Regions from separate parts of the Rhizobium sp. BT-226 genome, predicted to be linked through region 4. Evidence: predicted binding sites of a transcription regulator. Region 4 holds the regulator's gene; each other region holds the start of a gene.

Region 1 (5,751 bases), on a different contig from region 4:
GGAAGCGTCTGCGAAACCGTTCCAGATAATCTTCCAGCGTCGACTGACCCGCCTGATGATCGACAAGGGTGCGATCCGGAACGAGGGCAAGCATCATCTCGTCCCCCCATTCCATGAGTTCCGCTTCTGTCAGAATGCAGCTTCCCTTGACCGATTCCTCCTTCAGATTGCCGGCGCTGAGCAGACGGCAGAGATTTGCCCAGCCTCGCCGGTTGCGCGGATAGGCGAGGATATCAGGCGTTCCATCGCAAAAGACGAGGCGGGCGCCCGGTTGAACCCGGATAGGATCGAGAATGACCTCCGTTTTTCCTTTCTTCTTCGCCTCGGCTAAAATCGCATCCTTGTTTTTGTATCTCTCCTCAAGCTGCTCCGCCTGTGCATGCGCCCGCACCACACCGGCAACCGAATTCCGGTCAACAATCCCGAGGCCGCCGAGCCGGAGATGAGCGGCCTGTACGACCATCTCTTCTGGGCCGGAGGCGCCTTCGAGAAACGAGAAATTCGTTCTCGTGCCGATCTCGAAAAATGCGGGTTCGCTCTTCATGCGAAAACACCGTGCATGAACCAGCGAGGATGGAATTCCTGACCATAAAAGCCGCGGCGATAGATCCAGAAGCGATGCCCGGTCTCGTCCTCGATGCGGAAATAGTCACGCGCCTCGGCCTCATCCCCATCGATCCACCATTCCATGGCAATCCGTTCCGGCCCTTCGCTTCTTGCCACCTGATGCTGCATGCGCCGCCAGCGGAAGATCTGCGGCGGACCATCGGGCACTTCGGCAAGTATGGTCTCGACGGGCTCCGGCGTTGCAAAGAGCCGCAGCGGGCGCTCTTGGCGGAAAGGAAGCTGGATGTCCGGCGCGGCCTTCCGCCTGGGAAGGCTCTCCATCACAGGAACCGTAATGACGGCGCGTTCCGGCACATGGCTCTCGCGGAGCTGGAAGCTCTGCAGGCAATCCGCACCAAGCCGGGCGGAAACCCGGTCGACGAAGGCCGAAAGCGAGATCTCTCCCTGACGGTCGCCCTCGAAATCACCCTGCGCCTCGTTGAAGGGATCGTGCCGCAACACATTCAACCGCAGGATCTCGAAACCATAGCCGGCATCGAGATCGTCATAGACCGCCTGCAATCGCTCGGAAAAAAGTCCGGCAATGAACTTTGGTTCGCGAAGCGGCCGAGAAGCGCCGACGGAGATACGAAAGACCCTGCCGTCGACACGGAACAGCACCAGTTCGAACACCCGCCCGCCAGCCCCCCGCGCCTCCAGCGACGGCTGCAGCGATAAGGCGACCTGCCTGGTGACGGCAAGGATCTGCTCTTCCGTCCCGATGGGCTCGATCAGCCGGCTTTCGGCCGAGAGGCTGGCAACCGGACGCCGGGGCGAGACCGGCTCCTCTTCACGTCCCAGCGCCTGGTCGAGACGCAGAAGCAGCTCCGGGCCGAACCGGCGGGTCAGCGGCGCTCGCGGTGCATCGATAACGTCGCCGATATATTTCAGACCGAGCTTCTTCAGGGCATCGACGGTTTGTCCTTCCAGCCGCAAGGCTGCAACCGGCAAGGACGTCAGCACATGTTCCGTCTCTTCGTCCTCGATCACGCCGCCTTGCCCGAAGCGGGACGCGGCCCAGGAAAGGCCGGGCGACGATGAGATCGCGCCGCGGGCATCGAATCCCATATGAAAAAGCCGCGACAGCACATCCTTGAGAAGCGCCTTTTCACCGCCGAAAAGATGGGCGCAGCCGCTAATGTCGAGAAACAGGCCGTCCTTGCCGTCAAACGCCACCAGCGGCGTATAGCGGTCGCACCAGTCGGCAATTGCCTCCAGCAACCGGCGGTCGGCCGCCGGATCCTCTTCCGCGACCTCGAGCATCGGGTACATGGCGCGCGCTTCGGCAACGCCCAGCTCCTTCTTCAACCCCAGCCTCTCGGCCAACTCGTCCAGTGCCGTCAGCCGCATGGCATTGTTGAGCTTGCCGGAACAGACGATAGGCGGCGTCTCAGGACGCCCTTTCGAACGCCAGGAGAGCCCCCATCGCCTGCGGGCGATGCGGTCCGTTGGCAGATGCGGGAAGCTGAGCGCCAGAATGCGCTGATTGTTCGCCTGAAGGACGAACGAGGTTTGGTTCGGCGACAGGGAGAAATTCGCGTTCATGGGGATTCCACTCCAGAAGAAAGGAGAGCGGGGCCGGATTTCGGCTCTTCTCCAGCGTCAGACGGAAAATCGGATTGCCGATGCTGCCGGAAAGTTTCGATCCATCCGGCAACGACCGCAGAGCGGACGAGGCTGGTTCGACCTGCAGACGGAAGGCCGCACTGCTTGCCTCCTCCGCTCCGGCCTGACGGACAAGAAAGAGCGGACAGCGGGCAGCATGCGCCCTGAGACTGAGCCTGCGGCTTTCGGTCAGGCCGAAATGGGCGGGATTGCCCCGCACTTCGAAGATGACGGCCGAGAAGGCAGCGCTTTCCACCGCCACTTCCGCCAGCCAGAGCGCCTCGTCCAGCTTGCGCGGGGCGGCATGGAGAAACCGCTCCGGGCTCAGCCCGAAATCCCGAAGCCCGGGGGCATAGGGACGACCGGCCTCCAGCGTGCCGACGGCATCGCCAATCCAGAGCAACGGCAGAAGGCGGCCGGCATCCGCTTCCTGCTTTTGCAGTCGCGCTGCAACAGCCATCGCCAGCCCGCTTGCAGCACCGGCATCACGAGACAGAGCGGAACGGAATTCGGTGATCGCATCGAGCGGCAGGCCGCCTTCCAGCGCCCCGTCGAGAAACTCCACCCCAAACGGCAGGGGCGGCAGAGTGCGCTCCTGGCGGGTCTTACGTCCTTCCGCCAAGGCTTCCTGCTCCGCTGCCGCAAGCGCCGGCGCAGGCTTTCCCTCCAGTCTGGCGATGGTTTCGCGGAGCGCAAAAAGCCGCTCGCGCGCCAGGGCGTGCTGCGCCATGGCGTTCTCCGATCCGTCTTGTTCCTGTTATGTTCTTATAGATTCCAGAGAGCTAATGAAGAGTCAACGTCCATTTTCTATGAAAATATTCCTGCCTTTGATTCCGCACTCGAAAATCGGCGATAAAGGTTCTATATGGGCCCGCAAAGGAAGGAAGATTCATGGCCCGCGTAGACCAGAGCGATGATTGGCAAGACCGCCATGCACCGACGATCAGCACCTTCGAGTCGCTGGCCATGGAGGCCTACAGCCATCTGCCGGATGAATTCCGCCAACTGACGACCAACCTCACGATCGAGATCGAAGATTTCCCCGATGACGACGTTTTCGAGGACATGGCGCTGGAAACCCCTTTCGATCTGCTCGGTCTTTTCGAGGGCAGGGGCATTTCCGAACGTTTCACGGTGGAAACCGGCGAGATGCCGAACCGCATCCGTCTCTACCGCCGTCCCATCCTCGATTACTGGGCTGAGAACGACGAGACGCTCGGCGATATCATCACCCACGTCCTGATCCACGAGATCGGCCACCATTTCGGGCTGAGCGACGATGACATGGAGCGGATCGAGGCGAGCGCCGAGGAAGCTGCCGAGCGCTGAGCACCGCGCGTCCAAAAGGACGCGTTTACTGCTCGGAGAGTTTCATCTCGGGATTGTAATCCTTGCCTTCGACCTGCTTGACGACGGCCTGGCCGCACTGCATCGCGCCGGTTGCGGCATTGAAGGCATAGCTCGGCGAGCCCTCCAGCGCCCAGCCCTTGTTGAGGGCGGCAGTGACCTTATGGCAGAAGGAAGCATCGTCGGGACCGGTCAGGAAGCGGTAGAGTTTCATCACATCGTCTTTCGTGCTGCAGCCTGGCGGGCTGCGATCAGGCGGGCTTTATGGACCAGACTTTCCGCTTGGACAAGATGCAGCCGCTCGACCATCCGCCCGCCTGCATTGATGACGTTCAGCCCATCGGAAGCGGGATCGGCAAAGGCTGATATGATCGCCTCCGCTTCCGCAATCGCTGCCGGATCCGGGCCGAAATGGCGGTTGGCGGGCTCGATCTGCGCAGGATGGATCAGCATCTTGCCGGCAAAGCCCATGGCCCGGCCCTGCAGACATTCGGCATCGAAACCCTGTTCGTCCCTGAAATCGTTGAAGACGCTGTCGATCGCATCGAGCCCATAGGCGCTGACCGCAAGGACGACCTGCATCAGCCACGGCACGAGATAGCTCCGCCCCGGCTGCGGCAGCACGCCGGTTTCCTTGCGCAGGTCGTTCAGCCCGACGACGAGACAATCGAGCCGCGAGCCCGGCGTGCGCCCGGCCTCGGCGATCGCCGCCACATTGAGGATGCCGCGCGGTGTCTCGATCATCGCCCAGATGCGCAGATCTTCCGGTGCATCGGCCTCGGAGAGAAGGTCACTGAGCGCCATGACATCCTGCGGTTCGTCGACCTTCGGGAGCAGCACGGCATCGGGACCAAGCGCCGTCACCAGCTCCATGTCCGCCAGGCCGAAATCGGTGGACAGACTGTTGATGCGGATGATCCGCTCCTTGCCTTGGAGCGGCCGAGCCGAAAAGAAATTCCTCAGGTTTTCCCGCGCTTCCGCCTTCTTTTCCGGCGCCACGGAATCCTCGAGATCGAAGATCACCGCATCGCAATCGACCGCATGGGTTTTTTCGAGGGCGCGGGGATTGACGGCAGGCACGCTTAACACCGAACGGCGCAGGCGGACGGAGCGGGTCATGTGGTTTCGGCTCATGGCGAATTAGTGCCAAGCTTTGACGGCCGAAGCAAGCAGCCCACCCCAGAACCTCCCGCAGAACAACAAAAAGCCATGCTTGCCTTGCAGAGAGGAAAGAGAAGGACCACATTCCTTTCCGAAGAAAGGTCTCAAACCCATGCAGAACATTCGCTCCATCTTCCTCATGCTTGCCGGCGCCACCGTTTTCGTGGCCATGCTGATTTTCACCTTTTCGGTGACGCTCGCCGTCGGCGGCATCCTGACCGTGCTCATGGTCGGACGCGCGCTTTCGATGAAGATGAAGCCCGCTCCGGTCCGCGCCAAGGCAAACAACGGCCAACGCGAGATGCGCATCTGGAACGACGGCCGCGGCACGATCATCGATCTCTGATCATCTTTTCGCTGAAAATTTTGGTCGCTGAAAATTTTCGGCCGGCACTGTCGGATCACGCTTCCATGCCACGTCCTTGAAGCAGCCAGGCATTCAGCCGGCGTTCAAAAATGAATGGAGGACAAGCATGGATGCGACGACAGAGAGCAACCCGACCAAGATGCCACCGGTCAAGAACGGCCTGCTGCCCTATCTGACGGTCAGCGGCGCGGTGAAAGCTGCGGAATTCTACAAGAAGGCTTTCGGCGCCGAAGAAGCCTATCGCGTGCCGGTCGACGAGAACGGCCGGACGATGCATGTGCATCTCTACATCAACGGCAGCTCCCTCATGCTGTCGGATGCCTATCCCGAATTCGGCCCCTTCAAAGGCCATGAAGGCTTCGCCATCCAGCTTATTATCGACGATATCGATTTCTGGTGGGATCGCGCGGTTTCCGCCGGCGCCGAAGTCGTCATGCCGGTCGAACTGATGTTCTGGGGCGACCGCTATGGCCAGCTTCGTGATCCGTTCGGCGTCCTCTGGGGGTTGAACGCACCGTCCAAATAACCAAACACGCACAATGGCAGGCCGCGCGAAACGTCGCGCGCGGCCGCCACTTTAGAAAGATTCTCCTTCATTTCGGCGAAAAACTGGACTAGATGCAAATTCAGGAAGTAGATTTGCAGAAATGGAGCATGGGTCATGG
Region 2 (5,751 bases), 1.2 Mb from region 4:
TCCTGCGGGCAGAACAGGAAAAGGGTGAAGTCGTCGGCGTCATCGTCCAGTTCGGCGGCCAGACGCCGCTGAAGCTTGCCGAGGCGCTGGAAAAGAACGGCATCCCGATCCTCGGCACCGCGCCTGATATGATCGACCTTGCCGAGGACCGCGACCGCTTCCAGAAGCTGTTGATGAAGCTCGACCTCAACCAGCCGAACAACGGCATCGCCTATTCGGTCGAGCAGGCCCGCATGGTCGCCACCGAAATCGGCTTCCCGCTGGTCGTTCGCCCCTCTTACGTGCTTGGCGGCCGCGCCATGCAGATCCTGCATTCGGAAGGCCAGCTGCAGAGCTACCTGCTCGATACCGTGCCCGAACTGGTGCCGGAGGATATCAAGCAGCGTTATCCCAACGACAAGACCGGTCAGATCAACACCCTGCTCGGCAAGAACCCGCTGCTCTTCGACAGCTATCTTAGCCACGCCATCGAAGTCGACGTCGACTGCCTCTCGGACGGCACCGACGTCTATGTCGCCGGCATCATGGAGCATATCGAGGAGGCCGGCATCCATTCCGGCGACAGCGCCTGCTCGCTGCCGCCGCGCACGCTCTCCAACGAGATGCTCGACGAGCTGGAACGCCAGGCGAAAGCCATGGCCAAGGCGCTCAATGTCGGCGGCCTGATGAACGTCCAGTTCGCCATCAAGGACGGCACCGTCTACGTTCTCGAAGTCAATCCGCGCGCCTCGCGCACCGTGCCCTTCGTCGCCAAGACCATCGGCGCGCCGATTGCCAAGATCGCCGCCCGCGTCATGGCCGGCGAAAAACTCGACGCGACCTTCGCCGCCTACGGCGAAAAGCCCGATCCGCGCAAGCTGAAGCACATCGCCGTCAAGGAAGCCGTTTTCCCCTTCGCCCGTTTCCCCGGCGTCGACACGCTGCTCGGCCCGGAAATGCGCTCGACGGGTGAAGTCATCGGCCTCGATACCGATTTTGCGCTAGCCTTCGCCAAGTCGCAGCTCGGCGCCGGCGTCGAGCTGCCGCGGGATGGGACGGTCTTCGTCTCCGTCCGCGACGCGGACAAGCCGCGCGTGCTGCCGGCGATCCGCATCCTCGTCGAGCAGGGCTTCAAAGTGCTGGCGACCGGCGGCACCGCCCGCTTCCTCGCCGAAAACGGTATCACCGCCACCAAGATCAACAAGGTGCTGGAAGGCCGTCCGCACATCGAGGACGCGATCCGCAATCGCCAGGTCCAGCTCGTCATCAACACAACCGATGGCAACAAGGCGATCTCGGACTCCAAGTCGCTACGCCGTGCGACGCTGATGCAGAAGGTGCCCTATTACACGACGATGGCAGGCGCCGAGGCCGCCGCCCAGGCGATCAAAGCGCTGAAGGCCGGCAATCTGGAAGTGCGGCCGCTGCAGAGCTACTTCGCCTGAGATAGGGCAGCGCCATCGCTCGATCAGCGATGGCGCCAGAGGCTTCGGAATCAGTTTATGCAGCTGCCAGCATAAGGCGCTGAATTTTCAGCATATCTTCGCGAAATCGCGCCAGTTCTTCCGCTTTCAGCCGCTCGTCGGGAATACGCAACAGATAGGACGGATGCACTGTCACAAAGAGCGTTCGCTTCTCGTCGATCGCGATCGCTTTCCCCCTGACATCCTGCAGCCGCTGTTTCGTATCGGTCAGCGCCGCGAGCGCTGTCGCCCCCATGGCAACGATCAGCTTCGGCTTGATCAGTGCCATCTCCAGATTGAGCCACCAGCGGCAATGCTTCACCTCCCCCATATTGGGCTTCTGATGGATGCGACGCTTGCCGCGCGGCTCATATTTGAAATGCTTGACGGCATTGGTGACGTAAAGCGTTGAGCGGTCGATGCCCGCTTCAGCGATCACCTGGTCCAGCAGCCTGCCGGCGGGACCGACGAAGGGGCGCCCTGATATATCCTCCTGGTCGCCTGGCTGCTCGCCGACGAACATCACCTCTGCATCGCGCGGCCCCTCCCCGAATACGGTTTGCGTCGCCTTCGCATGAAGCGGACAGCGGGTGCAGCCGGCAGCTTCCGCGCCCAGTGCTTCCAGCGTGCCCGCCGGCGCTTCAGGTTCAACTGGAATGCTGCGCGCGGCTTCCTGCAGGCGATCGTGAAAGGGCAACGACTGGGTCGCCTCCCCTGCAGCCATGGCCCGCACCTTGCTCTCCGCCGATGCGATCAGCCCAGGGATGAGATCGGCTTCCGGCAGGTTCTTCCAGTATTTTTTCGGCATCTCCGCCTGCATCGCCTTCAGCTTCAACCGCGCCGGATTGAAAATGCTGGCGTAGTAGGTGCGCCAGAGGTCATCGGTAGCATCGGTGAGATTGGGTTTTTCGCACGGCGCGTCGCTCATCGTCAGCCGCTCTCCGTCCCAGGCGGCCGATCCCTTGGGCGTGGCGATCAGCCAGTCCATGTCGGTGAAGCGCCGTTGGAAGAAGGGCGCTGTTCGCCTGACGATATGGTGATCCGGCTCGAACCAGGCGAGGAATTTTCGACGGCCTGCCGACACCGCACCAACCTCCTTGAAGCGGACGAAGGCCGTCATCTTGTGCGCGTCGCGCCGAACGTTTTTCGCCATCAGCCTGGCACAGGCGACGTCCTCGTCGGAGGCCACTTCAAGCAGTTGCCGGTCCAGTTGCAGCCGCCAGAGCAGACGGTAAAGCAGGGAAAAACGCGCCGGGTCGGAATGACAGAGAACTGTCTCTGCGAGTTCGATGAAGGCGGGCGGCACCGTCATCGGCTTGCGTGCCATGACGGGCGCCGGCGGCATGGCGTCGCGCTGAAACGCAAGGTCCGCCTCCTCGCTTTTTTCGCGCCAATCTATCTCTTCCGGCAGGATGCCCGCGGCCGCGAAAGCGCGCGCGGCGTCGCGCCATTCGGCAAGCTCCCCGCGTCCTGCAAGCACGACCCGACGCATCACAGCAACGACAACTGTTCGGGTTGCGGTTCGAACATGGCGCGAAGGTCGGGGCGCTCGATCAATCGGCGCGGCGACCAGCCTTCCGCCGAGATGAAGGACTGAACCTTCTTGATCGAAACGCCGAGCCGCTGGAGATCGTCGAGCCGCAACCGGCGAAAACGCCGTGCCGAAACGATCGCTTTGACTGTCTTGGTGCCGAGACCGGGCACACGCAGCAACCGCTCGCGCTCGGCCCTGTTGATATCGACGGGAAATTCGGCCCGGTTGGCGAGCGCCCAGGCAAGTTTGGGATCGAGGCTGAGATCGAGCATGCCTCCCGCCTGGTTCGCGGTGATCTCGTCTATGCCGAAACCGTAAAATCGATAGAGCCAATCGGCCTGATAGAGCCGGTGTTCCCGCATCAGCGGCGGTTTGATCAGCGGCAGATTTTTCGACGAGTCCGGAATCGGGCTGAAGGCGGAATAATAGACGCGCTTCAGCCCGTAGCTGCTGTAAAGCCGGCCGCTGGTCGCAAGGATCGTCGCATCGTTCGCGCCATCGGCGCCGACGATCATCTGCGTGCTCTGGCCGGCCGGCACGAAACGCTGACGCTTCTTCGTCCGCAGCGTCGGTTCGCCGGCGGCCTCGATCTTCAGCCTCAGATCCCCCATCGAACGCCGAATATTGGCAGGCTTCTTTTCCGGCGCGAAGCGGGTGATGCCGTTATCCGTCGGCAACTCGATATTGAGCGACAGCCTGTCTGCATGAAGCCCCGCCTCCTCGATCAGACGCGGCGACGCCTCGGGGATCGATTTCAGATGGATATATCCGCGGAAATTGTGGGTCACACGCAGTTCGCGGACGATGCGGACCATCTCTTCCATCGTGTAATCTGACGAACGAATAATGCCGGAGGAAAGGAACAGGCCTTCGATATAGTTGCGGCGATAGAATTCCAGCGTCAGCCAGATGACCTCCTCGGGCGTAAAGCGCGCCCGTTCGACATTGCTCGACGAGCGATTGACGCAATAGGCGCAGTCGTAGATGCAGAAATTGGTCAGCAGTATCTTCAGAAGCGAAATGCACCGCCCGTCCGGGGCATAGGCATGACAGATGCCGGATCCCTCGGTCGAACCGAGCCCGCCGCTTGCCCGGGAATCACGTTTCACCGTGCCGCTGGAAGCGCAGGAAGCGTCATATTTCGCGGCATCGGAAAGGATGGCCAGGCGTTCTGTAAGCGACTTCTTCATTAGTATGTTCACTATATGTTCCCATGCAGAGAGTCAATCAGGACCATGCGATTTCTGCCCATTTTCAAGCCACATCACCTGATGTTGGGGCGCGCCGCGTTTCTTTCATGCGAATTTTCTGGAAATCGGCCTTGGCGATCTGCTATAAGCGTCCGACTAAGATTGTGGCACGGTTCCGAAGCTCCCCTTCGGGACCTGTTTTCTTTTGTGTTCGCCGCTGGTTGTGCGGATACGAGGATTGAAGGACAGAAAAATGGTTGAAAAGGTACCGATGACACCGGGCGGTTTCGTCAAGCTGCAGGAAGAACTGCGCTGGCGTCAGCAGGAGGAGCGCCCTCGAATCATCGAGGCGATCGCCGAAGCCCGTGCCCATGGCGACCTTTCCGAAAACGCCGAATACCACGCCGCCAAGGAAGCCCAGAGTCACAATGAAGGCCGCATCAGCGAGCTGGAAGACCTGACGGCGCGCGCCGAGGTCATCGACCTCACCAAGATGTCGGGCGACAAGATCAAGTTCGGCGCCAAGGTGAAACTCATCGACGAGGACACCGATGAAGAAAAGACCTACCAGATCGTCGGCGACCAGGAAGCCGACGTCAAGGCCGGCCGCATCTCCATCTCCTCGCCGATCGCCCGTGCTCTGATCGGCAAGGAAGTCGGCGATTCCATCGAGGTCAATGCGCCGGGCGGCTCCAAGGCCTACGAAATCCTCCAGGTTTCCTGGGGCTGATCGCCCGCGAGCCGCGAGACCCCTCCCTTGCCCGATATCCGTGACGTCGAGATCATTGCGCCCAATTTCAAGCGCCGGCTCTCCGGCGTCACGTCGACTATCGTCCAGCTCATCCCATGCCAGATCCGGCTCGGCATCAAGATCGCGACACTCGGCCCCGGCCTGCCGGAGGACCTGCCGAAACTTAAGGGACGGCAACTCCTCGGCCTCTGGCGCCCGCCGGCGCGCCGGCGCCAGCGTGTCTGGCACGCTCGCCGCAACAACGAGATGGCCGTCGGCATCCTGCTGCGCCATCTGTTGCGGATGCCGCTGAAGCTTCTCTTCACCTCGGCCGCGCAACGCAGGCACACCGCCTATACGAAATGGCTGATCCGCCGCATGGACGCTATCATCGCGACCAGCGATCGATCAGGCTCGTTCCTCGAGGTGCCGCACACGGTGATCCAGCACGGCGTCGATCTTGCCTTGTTCCATCCGCCGGAAACGGCGGAGGACGGCATCGCCGCCACCGGCCTGCCGGGCCGCCATCTCGTCGGCTGCTTCGGCCGTGTGCGCCATCAGAAGGGCACCGATCTTTTCGTCAGGACGATGATCGAACTGCTGCCACAGCATCCCGACTGGACGGCGATCGTCTCCGGCCGGGTGACGGCCGAACACATGGCATTTGGCGACAAACTCAAGGCGGATGTCGCGGCCGCCCGGCTCAGCGACCGTATCCTCTTCCTCGGCGAAGTGCCGGACATCAAGGTCTGGTATCGCCGCCTGACGCTTTACGTCGCCCCTTCCCGCAACGAGGGTTTCGGCCTGACGCCGCTCGAAGCCATGGCCTCGCGCACCGCGGTGGTGGCATCGGAC
Region 3 (5,751 bases), on a different contig from region 4:
TTCATGTGGCCGGCGGCAGTTTTCGCGGAGCCCTCCAATATATCGCTACAATAGCGGGCAACGGAAAGCGCTATTCCTTCGATCACCGATATCAAAGCGTAAACTGCTTTTTTGGAGGTTCTTCGAGGCTCATGAACGAGTCCGAGCAAAAACTCGAGCGACTTAGGTACGTTGGTGTCAACATCATTGGTCTGCCAGGATAGTTCGGTAGCGAGATTGTTAACTGTGTCGGTAAGACGAGGAACGTCACTGTCATCAACGGAGATTTCAGTGGCATTCGCTGAGAATTTATTCCACTCCTCGAATTGGGAAACGTACATGTGCGTCTTCAAGCACTGGGTTCGCAAAGCGCCGAAAAGATGGGCAGACAATTCGCCGGCTCTGTCGAACGATTCTGCCATCTGCAGGCACTCGATGTTCATCAATCCGAGTTTGATTACGTTCTCGCCGGAAGATGTTAGCGCTGAAAGGGTTCGAAAAATCTCTATCAGCCGATAATCTGCATTCGATTTAACCAACGTCTCATCAAGACGATGCGCATCGTTGATAACAACCTCAAGTGCCGCTGCTGCATTGGCTCGGTCAGGAGAAGAAACCGTTCCAGAACTAGGGATAATAGTGAGCCTTCCATCGACAAAGTCGAACAGAAGAGCGCCCGGGTGATGTTTTGTTTCACCATGCGACCTGCCGCCACCTTCAACGGTTGAGGTGTGCAGCGCTCGCTTCTTTTTATTGAGGAGGTTATCACAACGGGCTAGGAACTCGCTGGGATCGATCGGGCGGAAGATATAGTCATTGATTCCGAGGTCGAGTGCACGGATCACAATATCGTCGGCGCCTCGCTCGGTAATCAGCATGATTGGCACAAACCGCGTGCGCTCCAGCGAACGGAATCGAGAGCAGAGGCGAAGCGGATCGTAGTCGTCGAAATTGGCGTTGACGATAACCAGATCAAACCAGTTTTCGGCCGCTTCGAAAAGGGCTGCCTGCGGATCGGAGATCGCTGCCACATCCGCAACGGGCTTCAATGTTTTGATGATCTGTCCCTGCGAGTTGGCCCGTGCATCCACGAGGAGAACGCTTGCAGGGTTCGTGGCGTTTCGCACAACATGGGATCTGGTTTGAGTTTCGGCTAGCCGCAGCAGGCTTTTCACGCGGGAGATCAGCTGGAGATCGTTGACCGGTTTCGTCAGAAAGTCGTCCGCGCCGGCTTTCAGGCCGCGGACGCGGTCGGCGGGCTGATCGAGAGCGGTTATGAAGATGACCGGGATATGCGCCGTCTTTCCTTTGGCCTTTAACCGCTCGCACACCTCGAAGCCATCGAGGCCGGGCATCATGACATCGAGCAGAATGAGATCGACTTGGGTTCGCTCGCAGATCGCTAGTGCCTCATTACCATCGGCGGCAGTCAGTACTTGGAAATATTCTGCGAGAAGGCGCGCTTCTAACAGCTTCACATTCGCCAATATATCGTCAACCACCAATATGCGCGCGGTCATTCCCCGGCCCTCGACCCTGTTATCAAAACAACTTATGGGTCCCGTCGGATGCATTGACAAGAAGGCTATTCGCCCTCACCCAATCTTATGGCGATGGTGCCTTCCGCCCGTGCTCACAAGCGATCCGCAACAGGGCATCGCCATCGGTCCCTACCTCTTCCGAAACACGTCATCATCTGCTGCTTCTCATCAAAGCCGTCCATCATATCCCCTCATCGGTCGACGCGAGGCCGCTCGCAGCGGCATCAGCGACGATCCGCCCATTGCTGACGGTGAAAATCACGCTAGAATATTAACTATCGCAAAATCTCCCCGGAGGAACTGGGAGATGCTGCACTTCGTTTCTGTCGACAAATCGTGGAGGAGCATCGATGGCAACTGAAAGATGGAACAGTCCGGTCAATGTCGGTTTCGAAGGTGCCGATGCGCGAACGGTCAATGGTCCGTTCGATGCGCTGAAGTGCCTGGCGGATCTCTGGCCGAGTGTGCGCGGGCTTCGTTATATCAAGGCCCGCAGCGCCTGCCGGGCGGCGCTCGATGGGCGCAAGAGCGTGGAAGAAGCAAGAGCCGAGTTCCTGGCGGCCGCCGAAGAGGCGAAGCTGAAGCTGCATTAGCACTTCCGCAAGGAATTTCGGGCGATTTTCGCCTTCTGGGCGCGCAAGCGTGCCGGAACGGGACAATGCTTTAATTTTGGTTTGACCCTGCAACAAGTGCGTGCCGGGTTTTGGCGCAAAGGGCGTTGCGCCTGGTACAGGTGCTCAATAGAAGACTACCAGCCATCATGATGATGGTTAGAGGCTCGTCACCTCTGCGGGAACGCAGGCGAGCCTCGTCCGAGCAGGACCGCCTTTTTCAGCAATCAGCGCCGCTCTCATTCTCGATCTCGACATAACCGACACCGATGATCGTGCCATCTGCCGCGCGGATGAAGGAGGGAAGATAGTGAGGCTCTACCGGCTGGCAGGCGAGGGCCCCCGTATATTCGTTGAGGGCGATCTGGTCCTTCGGCAAAGCGGAATAATTCGTGCCGGTTTCCAGCGAGGCATGGGCGGAGCCGGCAAAGACACCGCCTGTTATCACGGTCATTGCAGAGATGCGAAGAAGCGACTGCATGAGGTTCTCCAGCGTTTAGGTCCGCCTTTCAACCCGCGGGAGGGCGTTTTGGTTCCCTTCATGCGACATGACGGCGCTGGCCGGCTAGCGTCGCAGCAGGCGACTGTGCACATAGCCTCGGCCGACGATGCTCTCGGTGATCTCGACCGCCCGCTCGACATCACCCCGCCGGCGCACGAAGCCTTCGAGGGTGACATAGGAGCCCGATATGCTGACGGTGATTTCGCCGGCTTCGATATCGGCGGCCGCATGAAGGGCGCTCTCTACCGAGGCGCGCGTCGCGGCATCGCTGTGGCCCTGCCGGCCGGGCTCGCCATGCCCCGTGAATGCTGGAAAGCCGAGCACCGTGAACGTTTCCTGATGTTGGTTGATGTCTGTTAACGCCGCAGTGACGCATTTCGTTGCGTCCCCCGGAAAAGAAGAGCTTGCTCGACAGCGATACCTGCGCGGTGGCATGGCTACCCTTGGCGAAAGGCGCCGCCGCTTCCATATCTGGCTGCAGTCGAAAGAGGGATGATGACGATGAAAGCGCTTCTGTCCGCCTTGTTTGCCGGGGCTTTGCTTGCCGGCTGTTCCTCGGCCGATAGCCCGGCGCTGGAACCCATTCCCGGCAGCATTACCTATGGCGGCCAGCCGCGAACGAAGCTCAGCAAGTCGCCAGTCGGCAGCGCCGTCTATCACCAGTTCTACAACGGGACGGGACAGCGCGTGGAGGAAACCTATATCCTTCAGCCCGACCGCAGCCTGAAGCTGGTGCGGCGCGAGATCGGTCCGGATTTCCCCGACTGAGATGTTGCCAGCGCGCCAGATCGCTTGACAGCGGCGGCAATCGCGAACATTCAAGGAACATCTAATCTTTCCCCAGTGATTCTGCGGGAGCCCGACCGGACGGCTGGATGTATCTCGAAAAGCTCAATCCGCAGCAGCGCATGGCCGTCGAGCACGGCACGCTCATCGACGGCAGCCATATTGCCGGGCCGCTGCTGGTCATTGCCGGCGCCGGCTCCGGCAAGACGAATACCTTGGCGCATCGCGTCGCCCATCTCATCGTCAAAGGCGCCGACCCCCGCCGCATCCTTTTGATGACCTTCTCGCGTCGGGCCGCCGCCGAGATGGCGCGACGCGTCGAGCGCATCTGCCGCGATGTGCTTGGTTCGAATGCCGGCGTGATGGCGGACGCGCTGTCCTGGTCCGGCACCTTCCACGGCATCGGCGCGCGGCTGCTGCGGGATTATGCGGAGCAGATCGGCCTCGATCCGGATTTCACCATCCACGACCGCGAAGACAGCGCCGATCTGATGAACCTGATCCGGCACGACCTCGGCTTCTCGAAGACGGAAAGCCGTTTTCCCACAAAGGGCACCTGCCTTGCCATCTATTCCAGGGCGGTGAATTCGGAAACCGCGCTCGACCTCGTGCTGCGCGACGTCTTTCCCTGGTGCGCGACGTGGGAGAAACAGCTGCGCGAACTATTCGCCAGCTATGTCGAGGCCAAGCAGAGCCAGAACGTGCTCGATTACGACGATCTACTGCTCTACTGGGCGCAGATGGTCGGCGAAGCGATGATTGCCGAGGATATCGGCAGCCGTTTCGACCATGTGCTGGTCGACGAATATCAAGACACCAACCGGCTGCAGGCCTCGATCCTGCTAGCGCTGAAGCCCCAAGGCCAGGGGCTGACCGTCGTCGGCGACGATGCGCAGTCGATCTATTCCTTCCGCGCTGCGACGGTGCGCAACATCCTCGATTTTCCCGCCGCCTTCAGCCCGGCCGCCAATATCGTCACGCTCGACCGTAACTACCGCTCGACGCAGCCGATCCTCGCTGCCGCCAACGCCGTCATCGATCTTGCCTCGGAGCGCTTCACCAAGAACCTCTGGACCAAGCGGCAATCGTCCGAGCGGCCGCGCCTCGTCACGGTGCGCGACGAGGCCGAGCAGGCGCGCTACATCACCGACATGGTTCTCGACAATCGCGAGGAAGGCCTCACGCTCAAGCAGCAGGCCGTGCTCTTCCGCGCCTCGCATCACAGCGGGCCGCTGGAAGTCGAGCTGACCCGGCGCAACATCCCCTTCGTCAAATTCGGCGGGCTGAAGTTTCTCGACAGCGCGCATGTGAAGGACATGCTGGCCGCCCTTCGCTTCGCGCAAAACCCCCGCGACCGGGTGGCGGGCTTCCGGCTGATGCAGATCCTGCCGGGCGTCGGGCCGTCGACGGCGCAAAAGGCGCTCGACCTGATGGCCGAGGATGCCAGCCCGATTACTGCTCTTGGCGCCATGCCGGCGCCACCGCGCTCCGGCGAGGACTGGACAACGTTCGTTTCGATGCTGCAGGAGCTGAAGACCGGCAAGGCCGGCTGGCCGGCAGAGATCGGCCTGGCACGGGAATGGTACGCACCGCATCTGGAACGGCTGCACGAGGATGCCGCGACGCGACAGGCCGACTTGTTGCAGCTCGAGCAGATCGCTAGCGGTTATGCCTCACGCGAGCGCTTTCTTACCGAGCTCACCCTCGATCCGCCGGATGCGACCAGCGACCAGGCGGGCGTACCGCTTCTCGACGAAGACTATCTCATCCTGTCCACCATCCATTCCGCCAAGGGCCAGGAATGGACGAGGGTCTTCATGCTGAATGTCGTCGACGGATGCATACCGAGCGACCTCGCCGTCGGCACCACCGCCGAAATCGAAGAGGAACGCCGGCTGCTCTATGTCGCCATGACGCGCGCTCGGGATGGTCTCGACCTCGTCGTTCCGCAACGCTTCTTCACCTATGGGCAGAACTCGCAGGGCGACCGGCACGTCTATGCCTCACGCAGCCGCTTCATTCCGGCAACGCTGCTGCAGTTCTTCGAAGCCTGCAGCTGGCCGCAGGTGAAATCTGGCAGCGCCGCCCAGCAGCAGGCGCGGCAGGTGCGCATCGATGTCGGCGCCCGCATGCGCGGCATGTGGCGATAACTGGATAGACTTCAGAGCGAAAGCGGCGGTTCGGCCGGTTTCAGGAAATGCTCGATCCTTGCTGACTCCACAGCCTCGACTGATGCAGGCGACCATTTCGGATTGCGGTCCTTGTCGATGACGGCGGCGCGAATACCCTCGAAGAAATCGGGATTATCAAGCATCTGCAGGCAGGCGCCGAG
Region 4 (5,751 bases):
CCCGGTGTCGCCGAGGCCTATCCGACGAAGAAGATTGCCGCCGCCGGCGCGCTCATCACCGTCACCGCCTATTTCCTGATCTCCGGCTTTGCGGTCTCTGCCGAACGCGCTTTCATCATGATGGCCATTATGTTGATCGCCGTCTTCTTCGACCGGCCGTCGATCAGCCTACGCAATGTCGCTCTCTCCGCGCACGTCATCATTGTCATTTCGCCGTCCGAGGTCTTGGGTCCGAGCTTCCAGATGTCTTTTGCCGCCACATTGGCGCTGGTCTCTGGCTATCAGCTGTGGAAGGATCGGCGGGTCCGCGAAAACGCTTTCCTGAAGCTGCCGATCATCAGGCCCTTCGTTACCGTTGCGGGCTTCTTCGGCGGCGTCTTCCTGACCTCGTTGATCGGCGGTTTTTCCACCGCGCTGTTTTCGATCGAGCATTTTCATCGCCTGACCGCCTACGGCCTGCCGGCAAATCTCGCGACAATGCCGATCATCTCCTTCATCATTATGCCGGCCGGCTTGCTGGCAATGCTGCTCATGCCTTTCGGCTTGGATGTTTGGGCCTGGAAGATCGTCGGATTCGGCCTCGATCTGGTGATCGCGGTCGCAAAGACGGTGTCCGGCTGGAATGGCAATATCGACGTCGGCCGCTTGCCCGCCTGGTATTTCACCGTCGCCGTGGCAGGCTTTCTGCTGCTGACGCTGCTCCGCACCCGGTTGCGCCATATCGGCACATCGATTATCGCGGTCGCGACGCTCATCCTGCTGCTTCTGCCGGTTCCCCGGCCGCCGGATCTGGTGATTTCGGAGGATGGTAGTCTCGTCGCAATCGTCGAGGCGGCGGCAATGGCTTCCAACCGTGAAAGACCGCCGGATTTCATCTTCGACCAGTGGCAGAGAGCGCTGGTCCTGCAGAAGCATGATCCGCCGAAGATGCTGGACGGTCCTGCTATCCCGCCGGAGGGAGAAGATCGCCGCGTCGGGCTTTCCCGCGATCAGCAAAACGAAGCAAGGACCGCGATGCGGGCCGCCGCAGCGGGCGGTGACGCAAACCGCTTTTCCTGCGTCAAGAAGGCCTGGTGCACATCAAGGCTTGGCAATGGTCAGGTGGTAACCGTCATCGACAATGCCGCCTATCTAGGCTCGGCATGCGACGCCGCCGATATCGTCGTGACGTCGGTCCGCCTTCGCTTAAACAGCTGCCGCTCAGGCGCGACGCTCTTCACCGGTGAGACGCTTCGCAGGAGCGGTTCCATCGAGTTGCGCTTCACGGATGCCGGCCCGGAGGTCGCAACCGCATTCGATGCATTGTCGCGGCCATGGATGCGCCATCGCGCCTATGACTGGCGCAGCAACAGTTTTACCGAAACCGGCCTGGCCAATGTCAGTGATAGCGGCGAATGAGGCCGACGAGTTTGCCCTGTACCTTGACGCGGTCCGGCCCGAAGATCCGGGTCTCGTACGCCGGGTTGGCGGCTTCTAGCGCGATCGAGGCGCCCTTGCGCCGGAAGCGCTTCAGCGTCGCTTCCTCGTCATCGACGAGGGCAACGACGATATCACCGGGACTTGCAGTGCTGCCGTTGCGGATGATCACGGTGTCGCCGTCGAAGATGCCGGCGTCGATCATCGAATCGCCCTTGACCTCCAGCGCGTAATGTTCACCGGAGCCGAGCATGTCGGCCGGAACGACGATGTCGTGGGTGTTGTTCTGGATCGCCGAGATCGGAACACCGGCAGCGATTCGGCCCATGACCGGCACGGAGACCGAATTGCCGTTGTCGGCGACGGGCTTTGCAGGAGCAGGGGCGGCGACCGGCTGTGGCTTGCCGAGGCTGCCCTCGATGACGCTCGGCGAAAAGCCGCGCCGGGGCTGGATACTGGGGCTGTAGGCCTCCGGAAGCTTGATGACCTCGAGCGCGCGGGCGCGGTTCGGTAGGCGGCGAATGAAGCCTCTCTCCTCGAGCGCTGTAATCAAGCGATGAATCCCGGACTTCGAGGCGAGGTCCAGGGCATCCTTCATCTCGTCGAAAGATGGCGGAACGCCGGATTCCTTCATGCGCTCATGAATGAAGAGGAGAAGCTCCTGTTGTTTGCGCGTGAGCATCGACGTTGTGACCTCGTGATTGAAACAAATCCAGAACAGACACTATATGTTCCATATGTGTTCCGCAAGTAGCTAAATTTCCGTAAAACTTGGCGCCAACTCGTTGAGATTTTTATTTTCATTCGCCGGATTGGGACACAAGTCTTGTATTGAAGGTCGCGCTGCACATCTCTTGACCTTTCCAGGAGGGACATGATGAACGAGCATTCCGCCAAACCGCACCCGCTGGATCATGTCGTGCTGCCGGTCGTCAATATCGATCTGGCGCGCGAAAGGCTCGGCAAGCTCGGCTTCACCGTTGCCTCCGATGCGCGCCATCCCTTCGGAACGGAGAATGCCTGCGTCTTTTTTGCCGATAAGACCTATCTGGAGCCGCTCGGGGTTGCGAGCGTCGAGGAGAGCGAGGCATCGGCGCGGCAAGGCAATGTCTTCACTGCCCGCAACCAGGCCTTCCGCTTCCGCTGCGGCGAGGAGGGGCTTTCGGGACTGGCCTTCGGCAGCAAGGCTGGCGGCATCGATCATCAAAACTTCGTCGGCAACGGATCGAGCGCCGGCGAGATGCTGCAGTTCACCCGGCCGATGACGATGCCGGACGGTTCCGAGACGATCGCCGGCTTCAAGCTGGCTTTTGCCGGCGACCTGCGCGCGCCTGATCTCCTGCTTTTCACCGTCGAGCGCGTCAATCCGCTGCCGGCCGACCGCGCCGCGCTTGAAACACATGCCAATGGCGTCACCGGCATAGTCGAGATCGCGCTTTGCACGCCGGAGCCGGCCGCCTTCGCTGCCTTCGTCAGCCTTGCCGTGGCGCAATCGGCAGTCGAGAAAACCGGTTTCGGCGTCAATATCGCGGCATCGAATGCCAAAATCAGCCTGATGACGCCAGAAGGGCTGGAGGCCTATTTCGACATTGGTGGCTCATCCGCCGATCGCGGCCTACGCGGCCGGGCAATCCTCTTCACTGTCGCCGATCTTGCCGTGACAGAAGCGCATTTGGCTGCTAACGGGGTGACATACACGCGCAAGAACAACCGCATTCTGGTGAAGCCCGCGCCCGGGCAGGGCACGCTCTTCGCCTTCGAGGAAACACGATGAGCACTGATACGAATTCCGAAGTCAGGATCGGCGAAGGCCAAGGCCAGGTCACCTTTTCCAATACCGGCCGCCTGTCGCTGATTGCCGGTCCATGCCAGATGGAGAGCCGCGACCACGCCTTCATGGTTGCCGGCACGCTGAAAGAGCTTTGCGGAAAGCTCGGCATCGGCCTCGTCTACAAGAGCTCCTTCGACAAGGCGAACCGGACCTCGCTGTCGGCCGAACGTGGTATCGGCATCGAAAAGGGCATGGAGGTCTTTGCCGACCTCAAGAAGGAATTCGGGTTTCCTGTCCTGACCGACGTCCATACCGCCGAGCAATGCGCGGAGGTGGCAAAGATCGTCGACGTCCTGCAGATTCCGGCCTTCCTTTGCCGCCAGACCGACCTCCTCATCGCCGCCGCCAAGACCGGCCGCGTCGTCAATGTCAAGAAGGGTCAGTTCCTCGCTCCCTGGGATATGAAGAACGTCTTGAAGAAGCTCAATGCCAGCGGCAATCCGAACGTGCTGCTGTGCGAGCGCGGCGCCTCCTTCGGTTACAATACGCTGGTCTCCGACATGCGCTCGCTGCCGATCATGGCGGCGATGGGCGCCCCCGTTATCTTCGATGCGACCCATTCCGTGGCGCAGCCGGGCGGGCAGGGCGAATCCTCCGGCGGTCAGCGGGAATTCGTGGAAACGCTGGCGCGCGCAGCGGTGGCTGCCGGCATTGCCGGTGTCTTCGTCGAAACCCATCAGGACCCCGACAATGCACCTTCCGACGGACCGAACATGGTCTACCTTAAGGACATGCCGCGACTTCTCGAAAAGCTGCTTGCCTTCGATGCGGTCGCCAAGGCTTGACGTTCAACAGCCTGACATGATCGTGCTATAGGCCGGGAAGGCTGGTTCGAAGGCTGGAAATTGCAGCATTGTAATTTGCACGTCTTCGATTAAGACAGGTTTCGAACGACTGATCACCCACCGAGCAGGAAGAACCCATGACTGCAATCACCGATATCATCGCCCGCGAGATTCTCGATAGCCGTGGCAACCCCACCGTCGAAGTCGATGTCTATCTCGAAGATGGCAGCATGGGCCGCGCGGCCGTTCCCTCGGGTGCCTCGACGGGCGCACATGAGGCGGTCGAACTGCGTGACGGCGGCAAGCGCTATCTGGGCAAGGGCGTCGAAAAGGCGGTCGAAGCCGCCAACACCGAGATCTTCGACGCGATCGGCGGCATCGACGCCGAAAATCAGATCCAGATCGACAACATCATGATCGAGCTCGACGGCACGCCGAACAAGTCGCGCCTCGGCGCCAACGCCATCCTCGGCGTGTCGCTCGCCGTCGCCAAGGCTGCCGCCCAGGCCTCCGGCCTGCCGCTCTACCGCTATGTCGGCGGCGCTTCCGCGAGCCTGCTGCCGGTGCCGATGATGAACATCATCAACGGCGGTGCCCACGCCGACAACCCGATTGATTTCCAAGAATTCATGATCCTGCCGGTCGGCGCCGATACGATCGCCGAAGCCGTGCGCATGGGTTCGGAAGTCTTCCATACGCTCCGCAAGGAACTCGCCGCACAGGGCCACAACACCAATGTCGGCGATGAAGGCGGTTTCGCACCGGGCCTGAAGAGCGCTTCGGAAGCCCTCGACTTCATCATGAAGTCGGTCGAGAAAGCCGGCTACAAGCCGGGCGAGGATATCTACCTCGGCCTCGATTGCGCCTCGACGGAATTCTTCAAGGACGGCAAATACGTTCTCGAAGGGGAAGGCCGCACGCTCGAATCAGGCGCCATGGCCGAATATCTCGCCGAACTCGCTGCCAAGTACCCGATCATTTCGATCGAAGACGGCATGGCTGAAGACGATTGGGACGGCTGGAAGACGCTGACCGACCTGACCGGCAAGAAGACCCAGCTCGTCGGCGACGATCTCTTCGTCACCAACTCCGCCCGTCTTCGCGACGGCATCCGCATGGGCGTTGCCAACTCGATCCTCGTCAAGGTCAACCAGATCGGCTCGCTGACGGAAACCCTCGATGCCGTCAACACGGCGCATAAGGCAGCCTATACCGCCGTCATGTCCCACCGCTCCGGCGAAACGGAAGATTCGACCATTGCCGATCTCGCGGTCGCCACCAACTGCGGCCAAATCAAGACCGGCTCGCTGTCGCGTTCCGACCGCCTTGCCAAGTACAACCAGCTGATCCGCATCGAAGAAGGCCTCGGCCCCCAGGCTCAGTATGCCGGCCGCTCGATCATTCGCGGCTGATCGGATCTGATGTTCAATGGTTTGACCCGCGCCCTTCGGCGCGGGTTTTTTGTTGCTCGGTTTTTAGAGTCAACGAACGGTTAATCTCTGCGCGTTAGATTGAATGAATTGGTAATGCGTTCAAGAGCATGCGTGTATGTGGACAAAGCATCATAAGAAGAGAAGGATCGGTCGCTTCGTCATTCCGGCCATGACGGTCGCCTTCCTCTCCTATTTCGGTTATCATTGCATCCATGGCGATTACGGCCTGCGCGCGACGGAGACGTTTGAGCGTCAGCGTGTCGCCCGTGAAAAAGAGCTTGCGGTC

Evidence for each region. The regulator LexA, encoded in region 4, represses DNA repair genes until DNA is damaged. The targets are predictions, from matches to a motif close to TGTTCNNNNTGTGTTCNG.
Region 1: a site for LexA is predicted at 2,961-2,978, ahead of OIU37_RS25095 (ImuA family protein). Genes of this name have one in related genera too.
Region 2: a site for LexA is predicted at 4,172-4,189, ahead of OIU37_RS07780 (putative DNA modification/repair radical SAM protein). Genes of this name have one in related genera too.
Region 3: a site for LexA is predicted at 3,444-3,461, ahead of OIU37_RS16235 (ATP-dependent helicase). Genes of this name have one in related genera too.

What each region holds. Positions count from the first base shown of each region.
Region 1 covers NZ_JAOYTI010000004.1:111,885-117,635, reverse strand. The annotation lists gene OIU37_RS25105 (error-prone DNA polymerase) at 1-544, opposite strand, end outside; gene OIU37_RS25100 (DNA polymerase Y family protein) at 541-1,986, opposite strand; gene OIU37_RS25095 (ImuA family protein) at 1,997-2,941, opposite strand; gene OIU37_RS25090 (metallopeptidase family protein) at 3,103-3,540, shown strand; gene OIU37_RS25085 (DUF1737 domain-containing protein) at 3,566-3,772, opposite strand; gene OIU37_RS25080 (CoA ester lyase) at 3,772-4,692, opposite strand; gene OIU37_RS25075 (hypothetical protein) at 4,832-5,065, shown strand; gene OIU37_RS25070 (glyoxalase/bleomycin resistance/extradiol dioxygenase family protein) at 5,193-5,612, shown strand; gene leuD (3-isopropylmalate dehydratase small subunit) at 5,748-5,751, shown strand, end outside.
Region 2 covers NZ_JAOYTI010000001.1:1,520,734-1,526,484, forward strand. The annotation lists gene carB (carbamoyl-phosphate synthase large subunit) at 1-1,424, shown strand, start outside; gene OIU37_RS07775 (UdgX family uracil-DNA binding protein) at 1,480-2,934, opposite strand; gene OIU37_RS07780 (putative DNA modification/repair radical SAM protein) at 2,934-4,166, opposite strand; gene greA (transcription elongation factor GreA) at 4,420-4,896, shown strand; gene OIU37_RS07790 (glycosyltransferase family 4 protein) at 4,924-5,751, shown strand, end outside.
Region 3 covers NZ_JAOYTI010000002.1:1,211,194-1,216,944, forward strand. The annotation lists partial or broken gene OIU37_RS16210 (response regulator) at 723-1,499, opposite strand; gene OIU37_RS16215 (DUF982 domain-containing protein) at 1,871-2,113, shown strand; gene OIU37_RS16220 (hypothetical protein) at 2,352-2,612, opposite strand; gene OIU37_RS16225 (BON domain-containing protein) at 2,697-2,957, opposite strand; gene OIU37_RS16230 (hypothetical protein) at 3,135-3,401, shown strand; gene OIU37_RS16235 (ATP-dependent helicase) at 3,509-5,569, shown strand; gene OIU37_RS16240 (enoyl-CoA hydratase/isomerase family protein) at 5,581-5,751, opposite strand, start outside.
Region 4 covers NZ_JAOYTI010000001.1:281,735-287,485, forward strand. The annotation lists gene OIU37_RS01620 (ComEC/Rec2 family competence protein) at 1-1,398, shown strand, start outside; gene lexA (transcriptional repressor LexA) at 1,379-2,098, opposite strand; gene OIU37_RS01630 (VOC family protein) at 2,294-3,190, shown strand; gene kdsA (3-deoxy-8-phosphooctulonate synthase) at 3,187-4,032, shown strand; gene eno (phosphopyruvate hydratase) at 4,170-5,444, shown strand; gene OIU37_RS01645 (septum formation initiator family protein) at 5,581-5,751, shown strand, end outside.